DNA from 4 places in the Glutamicibacter nicotianae genome. Region 4 is predicted to be linked to each of the others. Evidence: riboswitches for the same ligand, from Rfam matches in the RefSeq annotation. Region 4 holds a riboswitch; each other region holds the start of a gene.
What was found. A riboswitch is a leader RNA that binds a small molecule or an ion and turns the genes downstream of it on or off. The one in region 4 is predicted to bind S-adenosylmethionine.

Region 1 (5,525 bases), 2.6 Mb from region 4:
GCCAGGACAGCCCATGGCGCTGGTAGGGGCGCAACTGCGCATTGAAGGTATCCGAGAGCTCAACAGGCTTCATCTCTTCGCCGCTTTGCAAAGCCTTCATGGTCTGCAGCCACTGGTTGTGCTGGGCTTCGATAATTCCCAGATCCACCAGTTCCTGCCACCAGTCGATGCTCAACTTGTGGATGCGAATCGTATCGCCCTGCACCGTGCCCAGCTCCCCCGCTTCGGAAATCAGCTGGCGCAGCTGGGCAAAGTCCGCACCATCAATCGGGATCACCGTCAGGTCATCGAGGATGAGGTATTCATCTTGCTTGGTCAGTGCTTCGAGCAACAGCGCGAACGGCACCTTGATCTCGCCCAGGAGCACTTCCACGGACAGGTCGAACCAGTCACCCGTGCTTTCACCCGCTTCGACGCTGACGGTGGCCGGGGCATCGCTGATCCGGTATTTGGGCAGCCGATTCTGCTCCTCGATAATGACATCGGGATGCTCTTCCAGCAGCGGCAGTGCGTGGACCAGGAAGTCGATGGACTCAGAGGTGCTGAATTCCTTCGGAGGGAAAATCCCTGATGAGGTCAGTTGCCCCAGCGAGCCCAGCTCGCCGAGCTTGTCCTGCACCGAAGCGGCAATTTCCCTTTCCACGGCATGCTGGCGAGGCCCCTTAGATGAGTACTCCCAGGAATAGCGCACGGTCAGCGGGGCTTGGATGCTCTCCAAGGACAGCTTGAGGCTGGGGCGCGCGGGAACCGGGATGCGGTAGCTGCCATTTTCGCTCTTCAGCGGCGCCATCACGCGCAATCGGTCCAGATGCTGGGTCTCGAATAGATCGATGGCTCCATCCGGAATGATGTGCGCACCGGATTCGATGAAGGCCGCCAGTTCTTTCGTGACAGGTTCAGCGAACTGCGCCAATCCGAGTTCCTTGGCCTTCGGCAAGGGGCTGGAGGCGTAGGCCAGCAGGGTCGGTGGCGTACCGATCGGCAAGAGGTGGTGGTGCTCTTCGCGCGGCCCGCGCAGCTTGCCTTCCATGCGCAGGCCCTGTTCAGTGCGTCGCACATCCACGTGGGCCATGGCTGGTTGCGCACTGAATTCCACCGGGAGCTTGGCAGCGGAACCGCCGTTGACGATCTGCACTCCGGCGTCGCGCAGGGCCTCGAAGGCATCCAGCAGGTCTTGGCCAGGCAGATCCATCAGCGAGATCCAGTCCTTGGGATCCCATGAATGCCGGTAGGTGTTCTGTTCCACGTGTTCGCGCAACCGGTCCAGTTCAACGACCGCTCGGCGCTGCTTCTTGGAGAAGCGCTCATCGAAGGCGACGTTGCGCCAGCTGACTCCGGTCTGGACCCAAGGGCTCTTGGTGCCCCGGCGGGCCGGCCGCGCCTGCAAGGTCAGCGCGTCCGCGCCTCCGTAGCGGGGTTCGCTGACCACTTTAAGGATCAATCCCAGCGGTTCCTCGTCAACCAGTTGCTCATCTGGGATTGCTGGAAGCAGACGGTCAAGGGTTCGTTCCCACTGCGGCTTGCTGTTGCGTTTCCATGCGAAAGGGTCCGCGCCGGAGTCGGAGACGAAGAAGCCCTGGTCCTCTTCGGTGGTGACTTCAATGAGCAAGGCGGCGACATCCTCGCAGGATTGAACGCCCGGATGCTTGCTGCAGAAGCTGGTGAAGCTGATATTGCCGCGGTTGATTTGCAGTTCGGCCATCACCGATTCGCGCAGCACCATTGCGGAAATGCGGGAAAATCCCGGCTTCACGTCCCGGTGGACAATCTCCACTTTTCCGGAATCGCAGAGGAACTGGCCCAGGTTGTATTCGGATTCGGTCACCAAGGTCTGGGCCGCAGAAAGTGTCAGCTGGAATTCCATACTCGCCGTTCATTGTTCGTGCAGTGGGTGCCCGAGAGCTCGATTCCATCTTAGCGAGCAGCCAGACAAGTTGCCCGATGACGAAAAGTTACCCCTGCCCTTTACGCGCTGGCACCTCGGCCGATAGAAAAGAAGCACAGAATCACGAGTTCCGCTCTTTGAGCCCTGGCTGAGTGGACGGCAACCCTCCTGCGTCATTGTGCGGGGTGCCCCAGGTGAAGATTCGACGCATCTTGAACGCCAAGTTGCGTAAGCGATGGCGCCCCTTGCGCCAGAAAGGGGATCAATTCCTCATGTCTAATGCAGCATCTACCCTGACCGTGTCCGAAGACCGCGCACAGCGCCTGCAGGAAGCGGGCAAGGGCTGGGGCGAACGCATCTCGGCGGCCCCGCAAAGCGCCAAATTGACCTTTACCGTTCAGGGCGAGGGTTTCGATTCGGTAGCCAGCAACATTGTCTCCGGGAAGCACACTTTCCAGGTCGACGAGCCAGCTGCCCTGGGTGGCAATGATGTCGCGGCAAGCCCGGTGGAATATGCGCTCGGCGCGCTGATCTCCTGCCAGGTTGTGGTCTACCGCTTGTACGCGCAGAACCTCGGCATCCAGGTGGACGAGGTGAAGATCCAGGCAAACGGCCACCTCGATGTCCGTGGCCTCTTCGGCATCGACAAGTCCATCCGCCCGGGCTTCTCATCGGTAGAACTGGATATCCAGATCTCCGGCCCCGAATCGGCCGAACGCTATGAAGAACTGCGCCAGGCAGTGGATGCCCACTGCCCGGTACTGGACCTGTTCGCCAACCCGGTACCGGTGACAACCGCGGTGAGCATCGCCAGCTAGCAAATACGGCAATGGCGCCCCGGGGCCGGATCGGAAAATTTCCGAACCGTTATGCGGGGCGCCATGCGCATGCTGAATTCTTGCTTATCCTTACCGCGTCTGCGAGTAGAACCAGTTGATGTGCTCTTCGAGCAGCTGGGCTGCCCGTTCGCGCTGATTCGTCGCAAAGGCGTGGTGGATGGCCTTGTGCTGGCGGCGCAGCACGCGCACCACCGGCTGCCAGGCCTCGTCACTGGGGACCGAGTCGGAGACGTAGTCGCTGATCGAGTTGCGCAGCGATTCCATCATCGATTCCACCACCGAATTTCCTGCCATGGATGCCAGGCGCACATGGAACTCGGCATCTATGCGGTGGAAGGCTTCGCGCGAAAGCTGCGGATCATCCATGCGCATGATCAGCACCGCGGTGCGGTCGATGACCTGCTGGGCGTAAACCGGGTCGCGGGGGTTCATTTGCGCGGCCCAGGTTTCCAGCAGGATGCGCGACTCGACGATCTCGCGGACGTTGATGCCCTTGGCCGCCAAGTGCAGCCGCAAGGCCTGCGAAATGCCGGCCGAGGGGTTGGAGATGATCACCGCTCCGGAGTTGGGCCCGGAGCCGGTAGACGTCTTGATAATGCCCATCACATCAAGGATGCGGATGGCATCGCGGACCGAAGCCCGCGAAATCCCATGCCGCTCCGCGAGCGCACGCTCGCCGGGAAGCTGGTCCCCTACGGATAGCTTCTCTGTACGCAGATCTTCTTCAATTGCCTGGAGAACGATCTGGTACGCACGCGGAGCTGGATTCATTGACATCGGATCTATTTTAGCCGGTCAGGGCTACGGCAGCATCCAGGACAGTACCGGGGTGGACTGCAGGTAAACCAAGCAGCACAGCACCAGCAGCATGCCTACGGACCAACCGGCAACCTTCTTCAGGATCACCGATTCCTGGCCTTCCATCTTCACCGAGGTGGCGGCGATGGCCAGGTTCTGCGGCGAGATCAGCTTGCCGACCACGCCGCCGGAGGTGTTGGCGGCAACCAGCAGGTTCGGATCGATGCCTGCATTGATGCCGGCGGTCTGCTGCAGCTTGGCGAACAGCGCGTTGGCCGAGGTGTCGGAGCCGGTCACCGCGGTGCCGATCCAGCCCAGGATTGGCGAGAGGAAGGCGAAGAACGCGCCGGTTCCCGCCAGCCAGGTGCCAACGGTGATGGTCTGGCCGGACAGGTTCATCACGTAGGCCAAGCCCAGAACCGACAGGATGGTCAGTGCCGCGAAGCGCATGTTGTAGATGGTCTTGCCGATTTCGGCAGCGCCCTCGGCGAAGGTCATCTTGTATTCGCCGTTGCCGTCGTTCTTCGAGTAGACCAGGGCCACGATCAGGCCGGTGATCAGCAGCAGGGTGCCCGGGGAGGACAGCCACTGGAAGTTGTAGATGGTGGAGGTGACCGCTTCGCCTTCGGCGTTCAGGATCTTGCCATCCAGGCCCGGCCAGCCGAACTTGATGTCGGTGCTTGCCAGCCATGCAGGAATGTCCACGCCCAGCTTCCACAGCTTGGCAACGCCGAAGATGACGATAACCAGCAGGTACGGGAACAAAGCCATCCAGGTGTTGCCCATGTGCAGCTTGGTGTTGTCCTCATGGGGAACTGCTGCGGCTTCAGCGGTCAGTACGCGCTGGCGAGCCTCATCGGCACCCTTCGGGGTCCAGAAGCGAAGCAGGATGACGGCTGCGGCCAGGCCAACCAGCGACGCGACGATATCGGTCAGCTCGTAGGAGAAGTAGGTCGAGCACAGCCACTGCGCGACACCGAAGGAAATGCCGATGGTCAGGGTTGCTGGCAGGGTCTGGCGCATACCGCGCCAGCCGTCGAGGATCAGTACCAGGATCGATGGCACGAACAGTGCCAGCAGTGGCGATTGGTGGCCGACAATGGCACCGATGTCAGCAGCAGGGATGCCGGTCAAAGCACCAGCGGTGGTGATTGGGATCGCCACGGCGCCGAAGGCTACTGGGGCGGTGTTGGCGATCAGCACGGCGCAGGCAGCGCGCAGCGGGGACAGGCCCAGGGCCAGCAGCATGGTGGCGGTAATCGCCACCGGGGCGCCGAATCCGGCCAGCGCTTCAAGCAGGCCGCCGAAGCAGAAGGCGATCAGCACTGCCTGGATGCGCACATCGCCGCCGCCGATGACGTCGAATACGCGACGCAGGTCCTCGAAGCGGCCGGACTTGACGGTGACCTGGTAGAGGAAGATCGCCATGACAACGATCCAGACGATCGGGAAGGCGCCGAAGACCATGCCCATCAGTCCGGAATTCAATGCCATTCCGACTGGCATGTTCCAGCCGAAAATGGCGACAATAATAGCTACAACTAGCGAGCCAAGGCCTGCCCAGTGGGCCTTGACCTTGATAACTGCCAGGAGCACGAAAAATGCTACAAGCGGGATCAGCGCGACAAGTGCTGAAACAGCAACGCTCCCCGCAATTGGATCCGTGGATGGTGTAAACACGGTGTGGGCGTCCTTACTCGAGGTGGTCTGACCATATGTGGTCCGACCACCAAGAGTACAAGGTGAGAGCCATCACAACAAGTCTTGACTATCAAGAAGCGGGTGGAATAGCATGGTCTGACCACACCCTGAAAGAGTCATTTATTATGCGAATTGCTCTCTTTGCCACGTGCATTGTGGATGCTATGTATCCGGAAACCGCCAAGTCGACCGTGAAAATCCTGGAACGCTTGGGCCATGAAGTCATTTTCCCGAAGGCGCAAGCCTGCTGTGGGCAAATGCATATGAATTCCGGCTATATGCCTGAAGCGCTGCCCGTTGTC
Region 2 (5,525 bases), 300 kb from region 4:
GCGCGCTCGGTTGATTGGCTGCTGCGGTTCAGGGGCATGCATCCATGATCTCAGGTTTCGCCTAGCCGCCGATCACGTGCAGGCTGAAGGCCGCGAGGAAGCCAGAGGTCACCAGCAATCCGGTGTAGTCGTGCTCCACCTTGTAGGCTTCGGGAACCATGGTGTCGGCGATCATCGTCAAGATGCCTCCGGCAGCGACGGCGGTGGCGAAGGCCAGCACCTCGCCGGGCATGGATTCCAGCAGCAGCGCCCCGAGGAAGGCCGCGATGCCGCAGGAGATGGCGATTGAGCCCCAGAGCAACGCGATCGAGGATCCCTTCTTCCCGGACGCTTTCATCTGGGCGGTGCTCGCCAGGCCCTCGGGGACATTGGAAATGAATATGGCGATCAGCATTGCCGGATTAATGCTTGCGCTGGCGACGACGGTCAGTCCCAGAGCCACGGATTCGGGAATCCCGTCGATGAGCGCACCGACAGCGAGCGCTGATCCGGAAGATTCCTGCTCGCCTGCGCGCTGCGCCTGCCGCTTTCCGGTCCGCCAGGCCAGCAGCCGGTTCGCACCGAAGTACAAGGCAGCGCCCACGATCACTCCGCCCAGCGTCGCACCAAGGCCACCGGTGCCATAGGCTTCGAGCACCAGTTCGAAGGCCAGTGCGCTGATCAGGACCCCGGCGCCGAAAGCCATGATTGTGCTGACCCAGACCTTGGGGATCTTCAACCACCAGGCAGCGCCGGACCCCAGCAGCAGGGCGGATCCGGCCACGGTGCCCCAAAGCAAAGCCTGCAACGAAGCGAACATGGCACCCACTATAGCCAGCAATGAGCTGGCTTAGTAGGTGCCATATGAGTTCTGACTGGGACTAGCCCTCGTTGGACATGTTGTTGAAGCGCGAGTAGTGGCCCTGGAACGCTACGGTGATGGTCTTGGTCGGACCTGCACGGTGCTTCGCGATGATCACGTCGGCCTCGCCCGGACGGTTTTCCTTGTCATACACGTCGTCGCGGTGCAGCAGGATGACCATGTCGGCGTCCTGCTCGATCGAGCCCGATTCACGCAGGTCCGAGACCATGGGACGCTTGTCGGTGCGCTGCTCGGATCCACGGTTCAGCTGCGACAGGGCAATCAGCGGCACGTCGAGCTCCTTGGCCAGCAGCTTGAGGTTACGCGAGAACTCCGAGACTTCCTGCTGGCGCGATTCCACGCGCTTGCCCGAGCTCATCAGCTGCAGGTAGTCGAGGATGATCATGCGCAGCTCGTTGCGCTGCTTCAACCGGCGGCACTTGGCGCGGATTTCCATCATGGACATGTTCGGCGAATCGTCGATGAACAGCGGGGCTTCGTTGAGCCGGCCCATGGTCGTGGCGATCTTGGTCCACTGTGCATCTTCCACCGAGCCCTTGCGCAGGTCCTGGAGCTGGATGGACGCTTCGGCCGAGAGCAGGCGCATCGCGATCTCGTTGCGGCCCATTTCCAGGGAGAAGAACACGGTGGCCATGTTGTGCTTGATGGCAGCGGAACGGGCGAAGTCCAGTGCGAACGTCGATTTGCCGACGGCGGGACGGGCGGCGATGATGATCATCTGGCCGCCCTTCAGGCCCTGGGTCAGCTCATCGAATTCGTAGAAGCCGGTGGGCACGCCGGTGATGCCATCGCCAGCGTTGGCCGCGTTCTCGATCTCGTCGACGGTGTCTTCGATGATGTCCGAGAGGCGCACGTAGTCCTCGCTGCTGCGGTTCTCGGCAACCTTGTACACCTCGGCCTGGGCTTCGTTGACGATTGCGTCGACCTCGCCATCCGGCGAGTAGCCCATCTGGACGATGCGCGTACCGGCGTCAACCAGCCGGCGCAGCACTGCGCGTTCGCGCACGATTTCTGCGTAGTACCCGGCATTCGCCGCAGTGGGAACCTGCTGGATGAGGTTGTGCAGGTAGGCAGCGCCACCCACGCGCGAGATTTCGCCGCGCTTGGTCAGCAAGTCGGCTACGGTGACCGCATCGGCTGGCTCGCCGCGGCCGTAGAGGTCAACGATTGCCTCGTAGATGGATTCGTGGGAGGGACGGTAGAAGTCGGTGCCGCGGATGGATTCAACGACGTCGGCAATCGCATCCTTGGAAAGCATCATGCCGCCGAGCACCGACATTTCGGCCTCGATATCCTGTGGCGGCTTGCGCCCTGCGTCGGATTCCCGTCCTTCGTAAACCGGCTCAGCACTCATTGCAGACACTTCCATCCCCTATTGACCCGCTGGGAAAATTCTCCTTGCCCTCATGGCAACGCTTCATCATGTCAGTCGATACGGACATTTAGCTGTAAAGCGCCTGTGGATATTTCTCTCCCGAAGCCAACACTAGGGCTGTTATTAACAGGCGTAAACCTCATTATCCACAGAATATGTGGATAACACACCGCTACCTGTGGACTCACCTGTTCACAGTCTGGGGAGAACCCTGTGGATTACCCCGCTCTATACACCGGTAACATCGATTGACTAGTCTGTTTGTATTTTCACACTTGTGGAAAGAAAGTTTATTCATTGAAGGTCACGCCAACCACATCGAGGTTATCAACACCCACAATCGCCCAGTTTCCGGGGTTTTCGCTCCTTTGTTCACATTTCCCCACACTTCATCCACAGTTTTGTGGATAACACTGTGGATACTGTTAATTTTGCAAAACCCTTAGTCACCACGGATTAATGTTCGCTATCAAGGCTCCGAGCCCGAAGTAGTTCACAACCAACAAGAATTTCACCGCTCAGGGCCGTGGATAACTTGATGTCGCCGAGGTGGCGTTGCGTGAATTTGAAGCCGTAACTGGGCTCTTGGCCCACTGCCACCGATTTACCCCGGCAATCAGCTGCAGTGGAAGTGCAATTACACGTCGAACTTGCCCGCAGTGCATGGGCTGCATGTAGTCCATGGTTGCTGCCGGGGTGCCCGGAGATCAACAGGCATCGCGCCTAATTTTCCGATTGGCACAGGGATCAAGTGATTCCGCAGGCCTCGAAATCAAAAAAGCTTCGGCCAGATCGATATGTTGATCTGGCCGAAGCTATGGAAGTTCAGAAGAGCTTAGACGAGCTCGGGGACCGGCAGTGAATGGAAGCGCGAATCGTGGAAGATCTGCGGCGAGTGCTTCGAGATGCGGTGCCCGTGGACTTCCATCAAGATCACCCAGTGATCCCCCGCTTCGACCTCGTTGTAAATCGAGGTTTCCAGCCACAGCGTGGAGTCGTTAATGAACAGTGCGCCCTGTTCCGAGGAATAGGTGTCGATCCCGCGGAATCGGTCGCCGTTCTTCGACGCGATCTGAGCACACACTCCTTCATTGCGTTCGCTGAGCACCGAAACGCCGATGCGGCCAGCGTTGCGCAGCTTTGGCCACGTATTCGAGGATTTCTGCACGGCGAACATCACCAGTGCTGGCTCGAGGGAAACACCCACGGTAAATGACGAAGCCACAATGCCGGTTTTCTCGCCATCCAGTTCTGCACAGAGGGCGGCTACGCCTGACGGATGCTGAGCGAAAACCTTGCGCAAGGTCAACGGGTCAAGTTCAAGATTCAATGACATGGCTCGATTCCTTCGGGTCTTGCCCACCGCGCAATAATCCGCACGCCGGAGCTTCTTGATTCTCGAAGCCGCCAGCGTTGGAGTTCAGCGCCGTGTGCGGTACTTGTTCCAGCACGTTTTTGCGTGGAACCGAATCCTCACCTGGAGCACCCCACTACCGTTGAGAGGGTTGCCGATCAGCAAGCCAGGGCTTATAGCTGATGCTCTTGATTCTGCTTAAAACAATATGGGTGATTACGAAGCAGCGTCAAACATTTTGCTTCGCAAATCGCAATATTCAACGAAACGTTCGATCCAATGCCTTGAAATGAACCTTTTAGCAGTCTTTTATTCGCCAAATCCACCTTGCCCGAGACCTTCGACGCAACTTTCATTACGGACCTTCTCCGGTCACGTTGCAGCGGAAGACCCGGCTCTACCCGTGGAACCGGAGGCCTGTCGCGAATTCACTACCGCTCACCGCAATGAAACTTGGTTTCTCCGCATGACGCTGAGGTTCATGGCACTATCGATCATGGAGTGCGTTGAGTCACACTCCCTCTTATTGTTCTCCGTAACCATCGCTGACGATTGAGGAATAGCCACACCATGGTAGAGATTCAGGCAAACCATTCAGAACTGACCCCGCTGCGTTTCCTTGAGCGCACAACCGAGGCCTATCCGAAGAAGACCGCCGTCATCCATGGAACTCGCAGCTACACCTACGCGGAACTCGAAGCACGCGTGCACCGCTTTGCCCAGGCGCTGAAGGCGCGCATTGAACCGGGCGACCGCGTGGCCGTGCTGGCACCGAATACTCCCGAAATGCTCATGGCGCATTACGCCGTGCCGCTGGCTGGCGGCGTCCTCATTGCCCTGAATACCCGCCTTTCGGCCCACGAGCTGCAGTACATCATTGATCATTCGGCTGCCAAGCTGATGCTTGCCGACACCGAGCTGCTGGAGCATACGAAGACCCTGCGCCGGGAGAACCCGACGCTGGAAGCGCTCATTGAAATCACCGATGACCAGTACTCCGGACCGCGTCCCGAAGTGCAAGTCGACGCCACCTTGGACGAGTTGCTGGCAGAAGCCTCGGATGAGAAGCTTCCCTATGCCATTGCCGACGAGCGGGCGCCGATCACTCTCAACTACACGTCAGGCACCACCGGCAAGCCGAAGGGCGTGCTCTACTCGCACCGCGGCAGCTACCTGAATTCCTTGGGCGAAGCTCACCACCAGGGCTTCACCGCCAAAACCCGCTACCTGTGGACCCTGCCGATGTTCCACTGCAACGGATGGTGCACCCCATGGGCCGTCACCGCAGCGGGCGGAACCCACCTGTGCCTGCGCGGCGTGCGCGAGAATGCGGTCTGGGACGCCATCGAGAATCTTGGGACCACCCACCTGTGCGGCGCCCCGACCGTCTGCTCCATCATCGCCGACTCAGCCCGTGCCCATCAGCTTGATACGCCATTGCGGATCACCACCGCAGGCGCTCCCCCGTCCCCGGCCATCATCTCCAAGCTGCAGAATCTGGGCATCGAAGTAGTCCACGTGTACGGCCTGACCGAAGTCTATGGGCCGTACACGGTGTGCGAATATCAGGATAAGTGGGATGAGCTCGATGGGCCGGCCCGGGCAGCGAAGCTCGCCCGCCAGGGCGTTGGCATGATCACTGCCGAGTCCGCGCGCATTGTCGACGAGAACATGGACGATGTCCCCGCGGACGGGCAGACCATGGGCGAAATCGTACTGCGCGGCAATAACGTCATGATCGGCTACTACCGCGACGAAGCCGCCACCGCCCAAGCTTTCCATGGCGGCTGGTTCCACACCGGCGACCTCGGCGTCATGCACCCGGACGGCTACATCCAGGTGCGCGACCGGGCCAAGGACATCATCATTTCCGGCGGCGAGAACATCTCCACCATCGAGGTGGAACAGGCCCTCGCATCGCACCCAGAAGTGCT
Region 3 (5,525 bases), 340 kb from region 4:
TGCTATTTTGTCTGCTGGGTCACGTCAAGATCCAACGACAGGGCCGGGCGGAATCCGGGCGCAAAAAGACGCGAGCCTCAGCCCGGGAATGGACTGCGGCCTGCGCCGGAACTTCAGTGAGGAGATCAGTTGGCGGCGCTGCGGATTTGCTGGACCAGCACCCCTAATCCAACACGCAGCTTCGTTTCATTGATCGCCAGCAACCGGGAGATTCGAGAGTCCAGGTTGAGTGGTGCTGATTGCAACCCAGTTCTGCCAATGCTGGCCAGGATGGGACAAGGCAAAAAACGACAAGGGCAGGGATACGTTGACTGCACTTTCAGGCCATTTCATCCAACCCGGGAGCTCAGGGCGCCTCGGAGCCCTTCTTGCTGGCATTCACCAGCGCCCGGTCGACCTCATGGATGCCCAGGGCGAAGCCCGCGGACATCACCAGCGACTTGATGGTCAATTCGGAAAGGTCATCGGCCACGTACACCAGCTGGATCGGGCCGGCCAGGATGAGCAGGATGGCGGTCCACAGCGCATAGGTCCAGGAGATGCGCGCCTGCGCCATCTGCGGGAAACGTGCACGCCGGCGGATCGTCCGCACGCCGATGGTCACGATGACGACAGCGAGAATCGCGGCGCCGAGGAAGAAGAAATTGCGCTGGGTACGGATCCAGGTCAAGGTGGTGCCGACAAGAACGCCGAAAAGCACCGAAGCCCACCAGCTGATGCTGCGCAGCTGGTCCTGCGTCGCGGTTGGTTCGCCTGTCTTCACGCCTCTCCCATCGCCAATCGTTCCGAGCGCCCGGAACAACGCATCGTTCCTAGAATACGCCGTTGCCCACCCCGCCAGCGAACACGCAGCCGCATCGCGCCGAGCGTGCCGCCGCAGCGGGCGCAGGGGTTGGGCTCAGCAGAGGATCAGCGTCCAGGTCACCACGGCCGGCTCATCGGAAGGGTTCTGCCAGCTATGCGGCTCGCGGCCCGGGAAGGTTACGGTGTCGCCCGCCTCAAGCTCCAATCGCTGGTCGGGCAGGATCAGGATGAATTCTCCGGCGATCACGTGCAGCACTTCCAGCTCGCAATCCATCGAATACAGTTCCGCTTCGCCAGTGCCCCTCGGCGCAATCTCGGCGCGGATCATCTGCAGCCGCTTTTCGCTGCGCGGGGTCACCAGCTGCTCGGTGATCCCGTCGCCGCCCAGTGAAACCCGCGGTGCCTGGTCCAGGCGGACCAGTTTCGTTTCCGGGACTTCGAAAAGCGTGCCGACCTCGATGCCCAGCACCTCGCACAGGCGCAGCAGAGTCGCCACCGAGGGGCTGGTCAGGTCGCGTTCCACACGCGAGAGAAAGCCCTTGGTCAGCCCGGAGAGCTCTGCGACCTGGTCAATGGTCATGCGCTGGGTCTGCCGCACCCCGCGCAGCCGCGCACCGATGTTGATCGCAGCACCGGTTGGTTCAACTGGCAAGGTTTTCATCGTTTGGCTCCATCAACGTCGTGTCCGGCAGCGGCATCCGCGGCGGCTTCACCGCCTGCGGGGCAAGTTTACCAATGGTAAACACGCGATGTCCCCTACCGCGGGCCGGCCGCGATCATTAGACTCTGTCCATGGACAGCACCAAGGACAAGCTCTGCGGGTACCTGAATGAGGCGCGCGAGAATGCGATCTTCAAGGCCGAGGGCCTGGCCGAGCAGCTGGCACGCACCCCGCTCACCCCTACCGGCACCCACATCCTGGGCGTGCTGCACCATCTGGTGATCAACGAATACGAGTATTTCGGCACCTGCCTGCGGCGCGAGGCCAACGACGCCTATGTCCGCGAGTTCATCTCCCCGCATGATCCCGACGCTGATTTCCTTCCGCCTGCAGAGATGGACGGGCTGCAGCTGATAGGCCTGTACCGCAAGGCCATCGCCTTCGCGGACGAGGGCATCGCCGCCTTGTACCTGGATTCTGCAGTGCACGTCCCGTGGTGGGGGCCGGCGGGGCATACCACCTTGGACCATCTGCTCATCCATGCGCTGGCCGAGACCTCCCGGCATGCAGGGCAGCTGGATATCATCCGCGAACAGCTCGACGGCCGCGCCGGCTGGACCGCGACGCTGGATTTGCTGCCCGACTACACCGCGGCGCAGTGGGCAGATCATCGCCAGAAGCTGCATCGGCTGGCCGATTCCCTGGCCCCGGAGAACTGACCGGAAGTCATATTACGCAGTACGGCTTCATCTGGCGCCGCATGCGGCGGTACGCTCAGAATTGTTGCTTCACGAGACGCGGCGCCAAGCTCCGACTGGCCGCGCACCAACCCCAAGTTCATGGGTGGTTCGGATGAGGAAGCGGTCCGCGCATCAATTGGTGCACGGGCAAGAGCTCGCCAGAGAGTTAATATCCATGGCCATCCCGATCCTTCCCATCATCGACCGCCAGACCGGCCAGGTGCAGTTCACCGCTGAGGGCCGCTGGTGCACCCGCTACGTTGCGGACCCGCTCAGGCTCGAACGCCTCATCACCCGCTGCTCCCGCCGTCCGGCCTTCGACCCGGACACCTCCGAATTGCTGCTGGTGGTGCCGGAAGCAGGGAATCCGGCAGGCAGACGCCATGCATTTAGCCTTGCCAAATTCCCAAGTCCAGGGGCGCTGGCTAAAGTGGAAAGCTGAGCCGATCCACGGGTTTCCATGGGAAACTCCACGTTCAAGGAGAGCCTTTTCGAGATGCCACAGCACCCAAGCGCCGAACCGACCAAAGCGCAGATCCAGCGATGGCGCAAGTATCTCGCCGATGAAGTCGCCGAGGGCGCCATCTACCGGGCCCTGGCGGAAAAGAAGACCGGGCAGGAACGGCAAATCCTGCTGGGCCTGGCCGAAGCCGAAGCACGCCACGAATCCCACTGGCGCACGTTGCTCGGCGAGCATGCCAAGGAAGTCCGACCGTCGCTGCGCCGCACCATGCTGCGCTTCCTCGCCCTGCACTTCGGGTCGGTGTTCGTGCTGGCCATGGCCCAGCGCTCAGAGAGCAGCTCCCCCTACCGCAACGACAAGGACGCCACCGCGCAGATGGCTGCCGACGAGCAGGTCCACGAGGAAGTCGTCCGGGCCCTGGCCACAGCAGGACGCGCACGGCTGTCGGGCAACTTCCGCGCCGCGGTCTTCGGCGCCAACGACGGGCTGGTATCCAACCTGGCATTGATCATGGGCATCGGCGCCACCGGCGTTTCTTCGACCTTCGTGCTGTTCTCCGGCATTGCCGGCTTGCTGGCCGGAGCGCTGTCCATGGCGGCCGGCGAATATGTTTCGGTGCGTTCCCAACGCGAGCTGCTGACCGCCTCGCGGCCCACCCAGGTCACGCTGACCGCAGCCCCGAACCTGGATCTGGACGCCAACGAGCTGGTGCTGATCTACAAGGCCCGCGGCATGAGCGACGAGGACGCCGAGCACCGGGCCGCCGAACGCATGGGCCTGTTCACCTGCGACTGCAACCCTGATTTCTCGCTGAACCCGGAAGGCCGCGGCGACGAGCTCGAGAAGGAGCACCAGGAGCTGGGCTCGGCCACCGGGGCGGCCGCCACCTCATTCCTGCTCTTCGCTTCCGGCGCGGTGGTGCCGATCCTGCCCTACATCTTCGGCCTCTCCGGCCTGGCCGCGATCATCGTGTCGGTGGTGCTGGTGGGCCTCGCCCTGATGATCACCGGCGGCATCGTGGGCCTGCTCTCCGGAGCCTCCCCGTTCAAGCGCGGCTTGCGCCAGCTGGCCATCGGCTGGGGCGCTGCGGCCGTCACCTACTGCCTGGGCCTGATCTTCGACGTCAGCGTCAGCTAATACTCCGCTTGGCATCGAAAATGCCGGGACAGCTTCGGCTGTCCCGGCATTTTCGATGCCCCGGACTAGTTGTCCTTTGCCGGCCGGGTGCGCCGCCGCAGGGTTTCCATGGACTGGATGAACGCCAGTGCTTCCTCGGCGGTGTCCACCAGGGCGATCTTCTGCTCCATCACGCGTTCCTTGGCCAGGGCCTGGAGCAGCGGCCACGCCGGAAGGTCATTTCTCCAGTAGTCGCGGCCGACCAGCACCATCGGCACCACGCGGGCACCGGTGGCGTAGTAGTTCTCGCAGGCATCCTGGAAGATTTCCTGGACCGTGCCGGCAGCCCCGGGCAGCACGACCAGCCCGCCGTTGGACTGCTCCAGCAGGATCGCCTCGCGAATGGAATTGGTGAAGAACTTGGCGATCTGGGTGGCAAACAGATTCGGCGGCTCATGGCCGTAGAACCAGGTCGGCACGCCCAGCGACTGCCGCCGGCTGGGGAAACGCTCCTTCACCATCAGGGCGGTTCTCGCCCAGCCGGTGCGATGGTGGATCGCATCTGGCGCTTCGGCGAGCATCTGCAAGGCCGTCGCAATGTCATCTGCCCCATAGTCGGCCAGCCACGCACCGGCATTGGCCGCTTCCATGGCTCCTGGCCCTCCCCCGGTGGCCACCGCGTAGCCAGCACGGGTAATCATGCGCCCGAGCTCCAAGGCCTGCGCGTACTGCGTGGTGCCCCGGTTCATCGCATGCCCGCCCATCACCCCGATGATCGGAGTGTCCTTGAACGTTCCCTCATATACCGCCGAGACCAGCGCCTGGCCAATGTGGTGATCGTGCAGGGTCCTGGCCAGCGCACTGTGATCGCTGTCGGCATTCGCCGCCGCATGCTGCTGGGAGTACGCGTATATTTTGGCATCGGGCACCTGCTGGTAGGTCTGCGTCCAGATCCCCGAGTACAGCTCTTCTGCCGTATACAAGCCGCGGGCGCCGGTCTCGAACGGCAGCTGCGCCCCCGAGCTCATGCATAGCCCGCCCGTCGCCTGCACGATCTGCTGGCCTTGGGCGGAAAACTGGCAATCGATGAACAGCGCTTCGGAAAGATCCAGCGATTTCAGCACGGTATCCCGCTCGCGCAGATCCACGCGGTGCACGCGCCAGCCTTTTCCGTGGGCATGGTGGGAAACCAGCGCTTCAGCGGCAAGACGGTCGAATTCGACGAGCGAGGTGATGTTCACTGCTCGGGCTGGAAGATAGGGCCACACGTGGGACATGTGTCAACGCTACGCCATGGATAGTGATTATTCACAGAAGGGCCCATCAACTTTCGCGACGGCCCGGAACGTGAAACGATGAGAGGATGACTGAATCTGTTCCACCAACCATTGACGCCCGCCATTTACTGGCTTTTCTGGGCAACGTTCCTTTCTTTTATGGAAAGAACCTGGCCGCAGAAGCAAATTCCGTGGTTGACGTGGAATTCGATGAGAACACCGGGCAGATCGAGGGCACAGTCACCGATTCCGGCAAAGAATTCTCTCCGATGATCCAGGTCCACTTGGAGGGTGGCGAGTGGAAGATCGAATCCTGCGAGTGCACCTGCGACGCGCCAGGCATCTGCTCTCATATCGCGGCTTTGGCCATTACCTCCAATAAGATCGCCTCCCAGCCTCGCCCGCTGCCGGTCCATGAAGAGAAGCCGGAGACCGCGTGGTCAAAGCAAATCGATTCATGGTTC
Region 4 (5,525 bases):
CATCTCCGGTTCGGCGGATCACCAGCACCTTTTCGATTTCGTTCTCGCCGGCAACTGCCGCATCGGCGTTGTCCTTGACCGGGACCGAGGTGCCGCGGCGGAACTGGCCGTCGGTGGTGACCAGCACCTTCGCCTTGGTGTCTTCCACGCGGAACTTCAGCGCTTCGGCAGAGAACCCGCCGAAGACCAGCGAGTGGATGGCGCCGATGCGGGCGCATGCCAAGGTGATGACGATGGTTTCAATGAGCACCGGCAGGTAGATGACCACGCGGTCGCCCTTCACCACGCCCAGGGATTCCAAGGCATTGGCAGCTTGGGAAACCCGCTCCTGCAGATTCTTGTAGGTGACTGCAACGCGGTCGCCGGGTTCGCCTTCGAAGTACAGCGCAACCTTCTCGCCGCGTCCTGCGGCGACGTGGCGGTCGGCGCAGTTCACTGCCGCGTTCAGCTTGCCGCCGAGATACCAGGAAATTTCCGGGCCGCGCTGCGCCTGGGGGTCAGCCGGAATGATGCGGCTGGTGGTGTGCCACGGGGTGTCCCAATCCAAAAGGTGCGCCGCTTCGTCCCAGAATTCCTGGCGTGCCGCCTCTGATTCAAGTGCTGAGGTTGTTGCCAATTCGGTGGTCATTGCAAACTTTCTTTGGTGGGGGACGGGATAGCGTTGCCAGCCGGTGCTAGTTAGTCCGGGGCTAGGTCCAGCGTTTGATCGCCCAGCGTTCGGCTATCGATAGCAGGGCATCGGTGATTTTTCCGAAGACGGCCAGCAACACGATGGTCATGATCAGGCGGTCCAGGCGGCCATTGTTCTGTGAATCGGTGAGCAGGAAGCCCAATCCCATCGACGCTCCGAGCAGTTCAGCCGCGACCAGGAAGAGCCACGCCTGGGCCAGTGCCAAGCGCAGTCCGGAGAAGATGGAAGGGACTACCGCGGGCAGCTGGACTGTGCGCAGTAGCTTCAGTCCCTTCAGGCCGAAGGAACGAGCGGCCTCGATCAGGTGGGCATCGACATGGCGCAAGGCCAAGGCGACGGTGGTGAAGACCGGGAAGAACGCGCCGATGATCACGAGCGTGACCTTGGAATCTTCGCCCATTTTCATCCAAAGCACCAGCAACGGAACCCAAGCCAGCGAAGGGACGGCGCGCAGGGCACTGATGCTCAGGCCCAGAAACGCATCTGCCAATTTGGACAGGCCGACGAGGGCGCCCAGCGCCAAACCGAGCAGGGAACCGAAGGCGAAGCCCAGCAGTACACGCTGGGTGGAAATGCCGATGTGCTTACCAAGATCGCCATCTTCGAGGAGCTCAAAGGCGGCGGCAACGACCGAGCTTGGAGTCGGCAGCGTCCACGGGGCAACGATGCCGCTCACCGTGACGAATTGCCAGACAGCCACGGTGGCCAGAGGCAGGATCAGCGCAAGCAACCATTTAGGTGCGCGCAGGATCGTTGCGGCGATGCCTGCCTTGTGCTTGGCAGGTGTCGGATTTTCGCGGGTATCAGCCGCGTTTTCGGTGCTCATCGCTGTTTACTCTCCGGAGATCTTCGTTGCATCTGCCTTGAGGGCAAACTGGTCGTCAACGAGGGTTGCTAGTGCTTCATCTACGGATTCCTGCTTGGAAACATCGCCGCTGGCGACCAGGGTGGGGCCAATGTTGCTCAGCACTCCGGTGAATTTGGCGTCGGGAACCGCTGGAACGTCCAGATTGGAGCGTTCCTCGATCACGGTCTTGGCAACTTCTGGTTCGAGCCCTGCAACGTCGGCAAGGATCTCAGCGGTTTCCCCAGGGTTTTCGGCCGCCCAATCGCGAGCCTTCTCATAGGCGTCGACCACGAGCTGGGCCAGTTCGGGGCTCTGCTCGATGAAGTCTTCGCGAGCGTTCAGCGCACCGTAGGTGTTGAAGTCCAGATTCCGGTAAACCAGCTGCGCGCCGTCTTCTTCGGCGGCTGCCATGATTGGATCCAGTCCGCTCCAGGCATCGACCGAACCGTTGACCAGTGCGGTGCGGCCATCGGCATGCTGCAGGTTCTGCAGCTTGATGTCATCTTCGCTCAGTCCCGCGGTGTCCAGAGCCTGGAGCAGGAAGAAGTATGGATCGGTGCCCTTGGTGGCCGCCACGGTCTTCCCTGCCAGGTCTTCAACGGATTCGATCTTTGAATCCTTGTCCACTACCAGGGCTGCCCATTCCGGCTGGGAGTACAGGGCGACGGTCTTGATTGGTGCACCGTTGGAACGGTTCAGCAACGCTGCTGAACCGGCGGTGGAACCGACGTCAATCGCACCGGCGCGAAGCGCCTCATTGGCCTTGTTGGAACCTGCGGACTGGATCCACTCGACGTCAACGCCCTGTTCCTTGGCGGCCGCATCCAGCCACCCCTTTTCCTTGAGCACCAGGCTCAGCGGGTTGTACGTGGCAAAGTCGATGGACAAGGTCTGATCACCGGAGTCGGCAGTAGCGTTTTCGCCAGCGCAGCCGGTCAGGGCAACTGCGCCCATGAGCAAAGCGGCGGCGGACAGAGCGGTGCGGCGGGAGAAGCGGTTCAAGAGCATGGAGAATCCTAGAATTATGCGTGCAAGCGGATGGACGATAGGGCAAAGAGTAAGGATCGCCGAGGATCCAATGCGTTCCCTGGATTAATGGTTGGTTGGATCGACGCCGAGCAGGCGCAGCAGGTGCAGGCGATCGGCAACGAACTTCTCGTCCGTGTGCCGGCGTGGTTGCCCGGCGGAGATCGCTAGGTCTTCGATGACACCAGCCGCGCCGTTCCCGGTGCTGCGTCCCAAGACGATAACGCGGTCAGCCAAGGTCAAGGCCTCGTCCACGTCATGGGTCACCATGAGTACCGTGGTGGGGAATGATGCGTGAATTGAGAGCAGCAAATCCTGCATCTTCAGGCGGGTCAGGGCATCGAGTGCGCCGAAGGGCTCATCGAGAAGCAATACGCCCGGGCGGCGGGCCAGCGCGCGAGCCAGCGAAACACGCTGGGCCATGCCGCCGGAAATCTCCCGCGGGCGCAGGCTGGCTGCATGGCTCAGCCCGGTCAGCTCGATCAGCTCATCAATCAGCGCGTCGCCAGAGGCCTTCTCGGTTCCTGGGGCCAGACCCAGCGCAATGTTCTCGCGCACCGATCGCCACGGAAGCAGGCGTGGTTCCTGGAAAGCAACGGCACATAGCTCGTTGATGCCGTTGACCTCGTGGGTGCCTGTGCGGATGTCTCCGGTGGAGGGGTGGTCCAACCCGGAGACCGAGCGCAGCAGCGTGGATTTTCCGCAGCCGCTGGCGCCTAGGATCGCGACGACTTGGCCGGCTGGAATGTGCAAGTTGATGTCGGCCAGCACGGTGCGGCTTTCCTTCTTTGTGGTGAAGGTCCGCGACACGTTGCTGAATTGGACGTCCAGTGCGGTTGAGGTGGTTGAAGTTGCCTCGGGCGCTGCAATGGTAAGAGCCATATCAATCTCCATCGGTCCTGGCGGTAGCACCGGCCTGCGGAGGTGGAGCTCCGAAGGTGGTTGCTGCGGCGTCAAAGAGCCAGATCTCTCGGCCGCTCGGGATGGTTACCCCTCTATTACAGCGAGTCGAACGATTTAGACGCAAATCTTGCGTAACATGAAAAAATGTTCGATATGTGCGTCACATTGCCCAGAAATTTCGTTATTTATTTTACCTAGGGCCGGTTTGATCGACAGCAGACCAATCCTTGCAACTCATCTTCGATGGGACGGGGATTAGGCTGTGGGATTTGAGCATAGGCCCTTCCAAATCTGAGGCGAAATATGACTTCGCGGCTTGGAAGCGCCGGATTATTACCGTTACAAATGAATCACGACCCATCCAGAGCGGCTGAGAGATCTGGCTCCACGACGCCGCAGCAACCACCCGAAGAGCGGGACGGTGCTACTGCCAGGACCGATGGAAAGAATTGAGAACCCTGATGCCTATTGGCGAATCACCGAATGCCCCAGGGCTGGACTTCAACCAGCTCAGCGATCCTTCGCAAGCCAGCGCTCTGGAACTGGACGAGTTCGAGGAGCAGCTGCCCACGCGGCAGCTGCTGAAGATCACTCCCGGTCCCGGCGCGGATGAGCAGTACAACCGGCTGGCCGAAATCTTCCGCCCGGTCTTCGCTCAGATCGCCGCGACCGCCAAGGACCGCGACCTGAACCGTGTGCTTCCCTTCGAGCAGGTAGGCCTGCTGAACCGCGAGCGCTTCGGCGCGCTGCGCCTTCCCGTGGCCGACGGCGGCTACGGTGCGCGGCTGGTGGATGTCTTCCGCCTGCTCATCGAGCTCTCCGAGGCCGACTCCCATGTCGGCCAGCTGTGGCGCGCGCATATCGCTTTTGTCGAGAATGTGCTGGCACTGGAAGACGAGGCGCTGCGCAAGAAGTGGGTGGCCCGCATCGCCGCCGGGCAGATTGTCGGCAACGCCTACACCGAGCGCGGCGGCAACGCCCTGGGCACCTTGAATACGAAGGCCAGCTTCGTGGACGGGCGCTGGGTAGTCGACGGCGAGAAGTACTACTGCACCGGCACCATCTTTGCCGACTGGACCACTGTTGCGGTGGCCCACCCTGAGCTTGCCGGACGCCAGATCGCGGTGGTGTCCACCCAGCGCAGCGGCGTCAAGATCCTCGATGACTGGGACGGATTCGGCCAGGGCCTGACCGGAACCGGTACCACCGAATTCCATCAGGTCCCGGTGGACTGCTTCATGCCGCAGCAGCGCAATGACTCCGAAGCGGCGATCTTCCAGCTGGTGCTCATGTCCGTGCAGGCAGGCATCGCCCGCGCCGCGCTGAACGACCTGCGCAGCGCGGTGCAGGCACGCACCCGCATCTTCACCACCGGAACCGGGGTGCCGGTATACCAGGAACCCCAGGTCCTGCAGCTGGTGGGGGAGGTGTCCGCGGAATCCTCCGCCGCCGACTCGGTGGTGATCGGCGCGGTGCTCGAAGTCGAGGCGGCCCTGGGTGATCCGGGACTGAACGACGAGGAACGCTACGCGGTCTGCGAGCTGGCAGCCAACCGTGCGCAAACCGTGGTGCAGCCGCTGGCCATCGGCGTAACGAGCAAGCTCTTCGACGGGCTGGGGGCCTCGTCCACCAGGAGCGGCTGCAACCTTGACCGGCACTGGCGCAATGCGCGCACCATCGCCACGCACAACCCGGCGATCTACAAGGCGCGCATCGTCGGGGACTACGAGATCAACGGCGTCCAGCCGCAGCGGCTGTCCGTCACCGGCGAAGATTCGACCCAGCGGGCCTGAGAGCCCGCGTCGCAAACCGGGAACTTTCCATGAATATCGACCTTATGGGGGCAAAGGCATGAGCGAGAACAAGCGCGAGATCCTATTCAACGCATTCGACATGAACTGCGTGGTGCACCAGTCGCCAGGCCTGTGGCGCCACCCGGAGGACAAGGCCTCGACCTACAACACCCTGGGCTACTGGACGCATCTGGCCAAGGTGCTGGAGAAGGGCAAGTTCGACGGCCTGTTCCTCGCCGATGTGCTGGGCACCTACGACGTGTAC

Region 1: another riboswitch for S-adenosylmethionine. It lies ahead of JOE62_RS14950 (OsmC family protein); the one in region 4 lies ahead of JOE62_RS02650 (acyl-CoA dehydrogenase family protein).
Region 2: another riboswitch for S-adenosylmethionine. It lies ahead of JOE62_RS01125 (flavin reductase family protein); the one in region 4 lies ahead of JOE62_RS02650 (acyl-CoA dehydrogenase family protein).
Region 3: another riboswitch for S-adenosylmethionine. It lies ahead of JOE62_RS04340 (hypothetical protein); the one in region 4 lies ahead of JOE62_RS02650 (acyl-CoA dehydrogenase family protein).

The regions. Positions count from the first base shown of each region.
Region 1 is NZ_JAFBCH010000001.1:3,129,731-3,135,255, forward strand. It holds gene JOE62_RS14945 (DEAD/DEAH box helicase) at 1-1,864, opposite strand, end outside; SAM riboswitch class IV at 2,005-2,126, shown strand; gene JOE62_RS14950 (OsmC family protein) at 2,158-2,703, shown strand; gene JOE62_RS14955 (FadR/GntR family transcriptional regulator) at 2,794-3,501, opposite strand; gene JOE62_RS14960 (lactate permease LctP family transporter) at 3,526-5,202, opposite strand; gene JOE62_RS14965 ((Fe-S)-binding protein) at 5,349-5,525, shown strand, end outside.
Region 2 is NZ_JAFBCH010000001.1:214,685-220,209, forward strand. It holds gene JOE62_RS01110 (MFS transporter) at 1-38, opposite strand, end outside; gene JOE62_RS01115 (ZIP family metal transporter) at 62-799, opposite strand; gene dnaB (replicative DNA helicase) at 861-2,216, opposite strand; gene JOE62_RS01125 (flavin reductase family protein) at 3,073-3,573, opposite strand; SAM riboswitch class IV at 3,668-3,785, opposite strand; gene JOE62_RS01130 (long-chain-fatty-acid--CoA ligase) at 4,162-5,525, shown strand, end outside.
Region 3 is NZ_JAFBCH010000001.1:857,848-863,372, reverse strand. It holds gene JOE62_RS04355 (hypothetical protein) at 347-763, opposite strand; gene JOE62_RS04350 (cupin domain-containing protein) at 899-1,465, opposite strand; gene JOE62_RS04345 (DinB family protein) at 1,597-2,184, shown strand; SAM riboswitch class IV at 2,252-2,365, shown strand; gene JOE62_RS04340 (hypothetical protein) at 2,381-2,647, shown strand; gene JOE62_RS04335 (VIT1/CCC1 transporter family protein) at 2,702-3,805, shown strand; gene JOE62_RS04330 (LOG family protein) at 3,871-5,061, opposite strand; gene JOE62_RS04325 (DEAD/DEAH box helicase) at 5,148-5,525, shown strand, end outside.
Region 4 is NZ_JAFBCH010000001.1:518,271-523,795, forward strand. It holds gene acs (acetate--CoA ligase) at 1-628, opposite strand, end outside; gene JOE62_RS02635 (ABC transporter permease) at 690-1,517, opposite strand; gene JOE62_RS02640 (aliphatic sulfonate ABC transporter substrate-binding protein) at 1,524-2,546, opposite strand; gene JOE62_RS02645 (ABC transporter ATP-binding protein) at 2,631-3,446, opposite strand; SAM riboswitch class I at 3,452-3,554, opposite strand; SAM riboswitch class I at 3,822-3,913, shown strand; gene JOE62_RS02650 (acyl-CoA dehydrogenase family protein) at 3,929-5,260, shown strand; gene JOE62_RS02655 (LLM class flavin-dependent oxidoreductase) at 5,319-5,525, shown strand, end outside.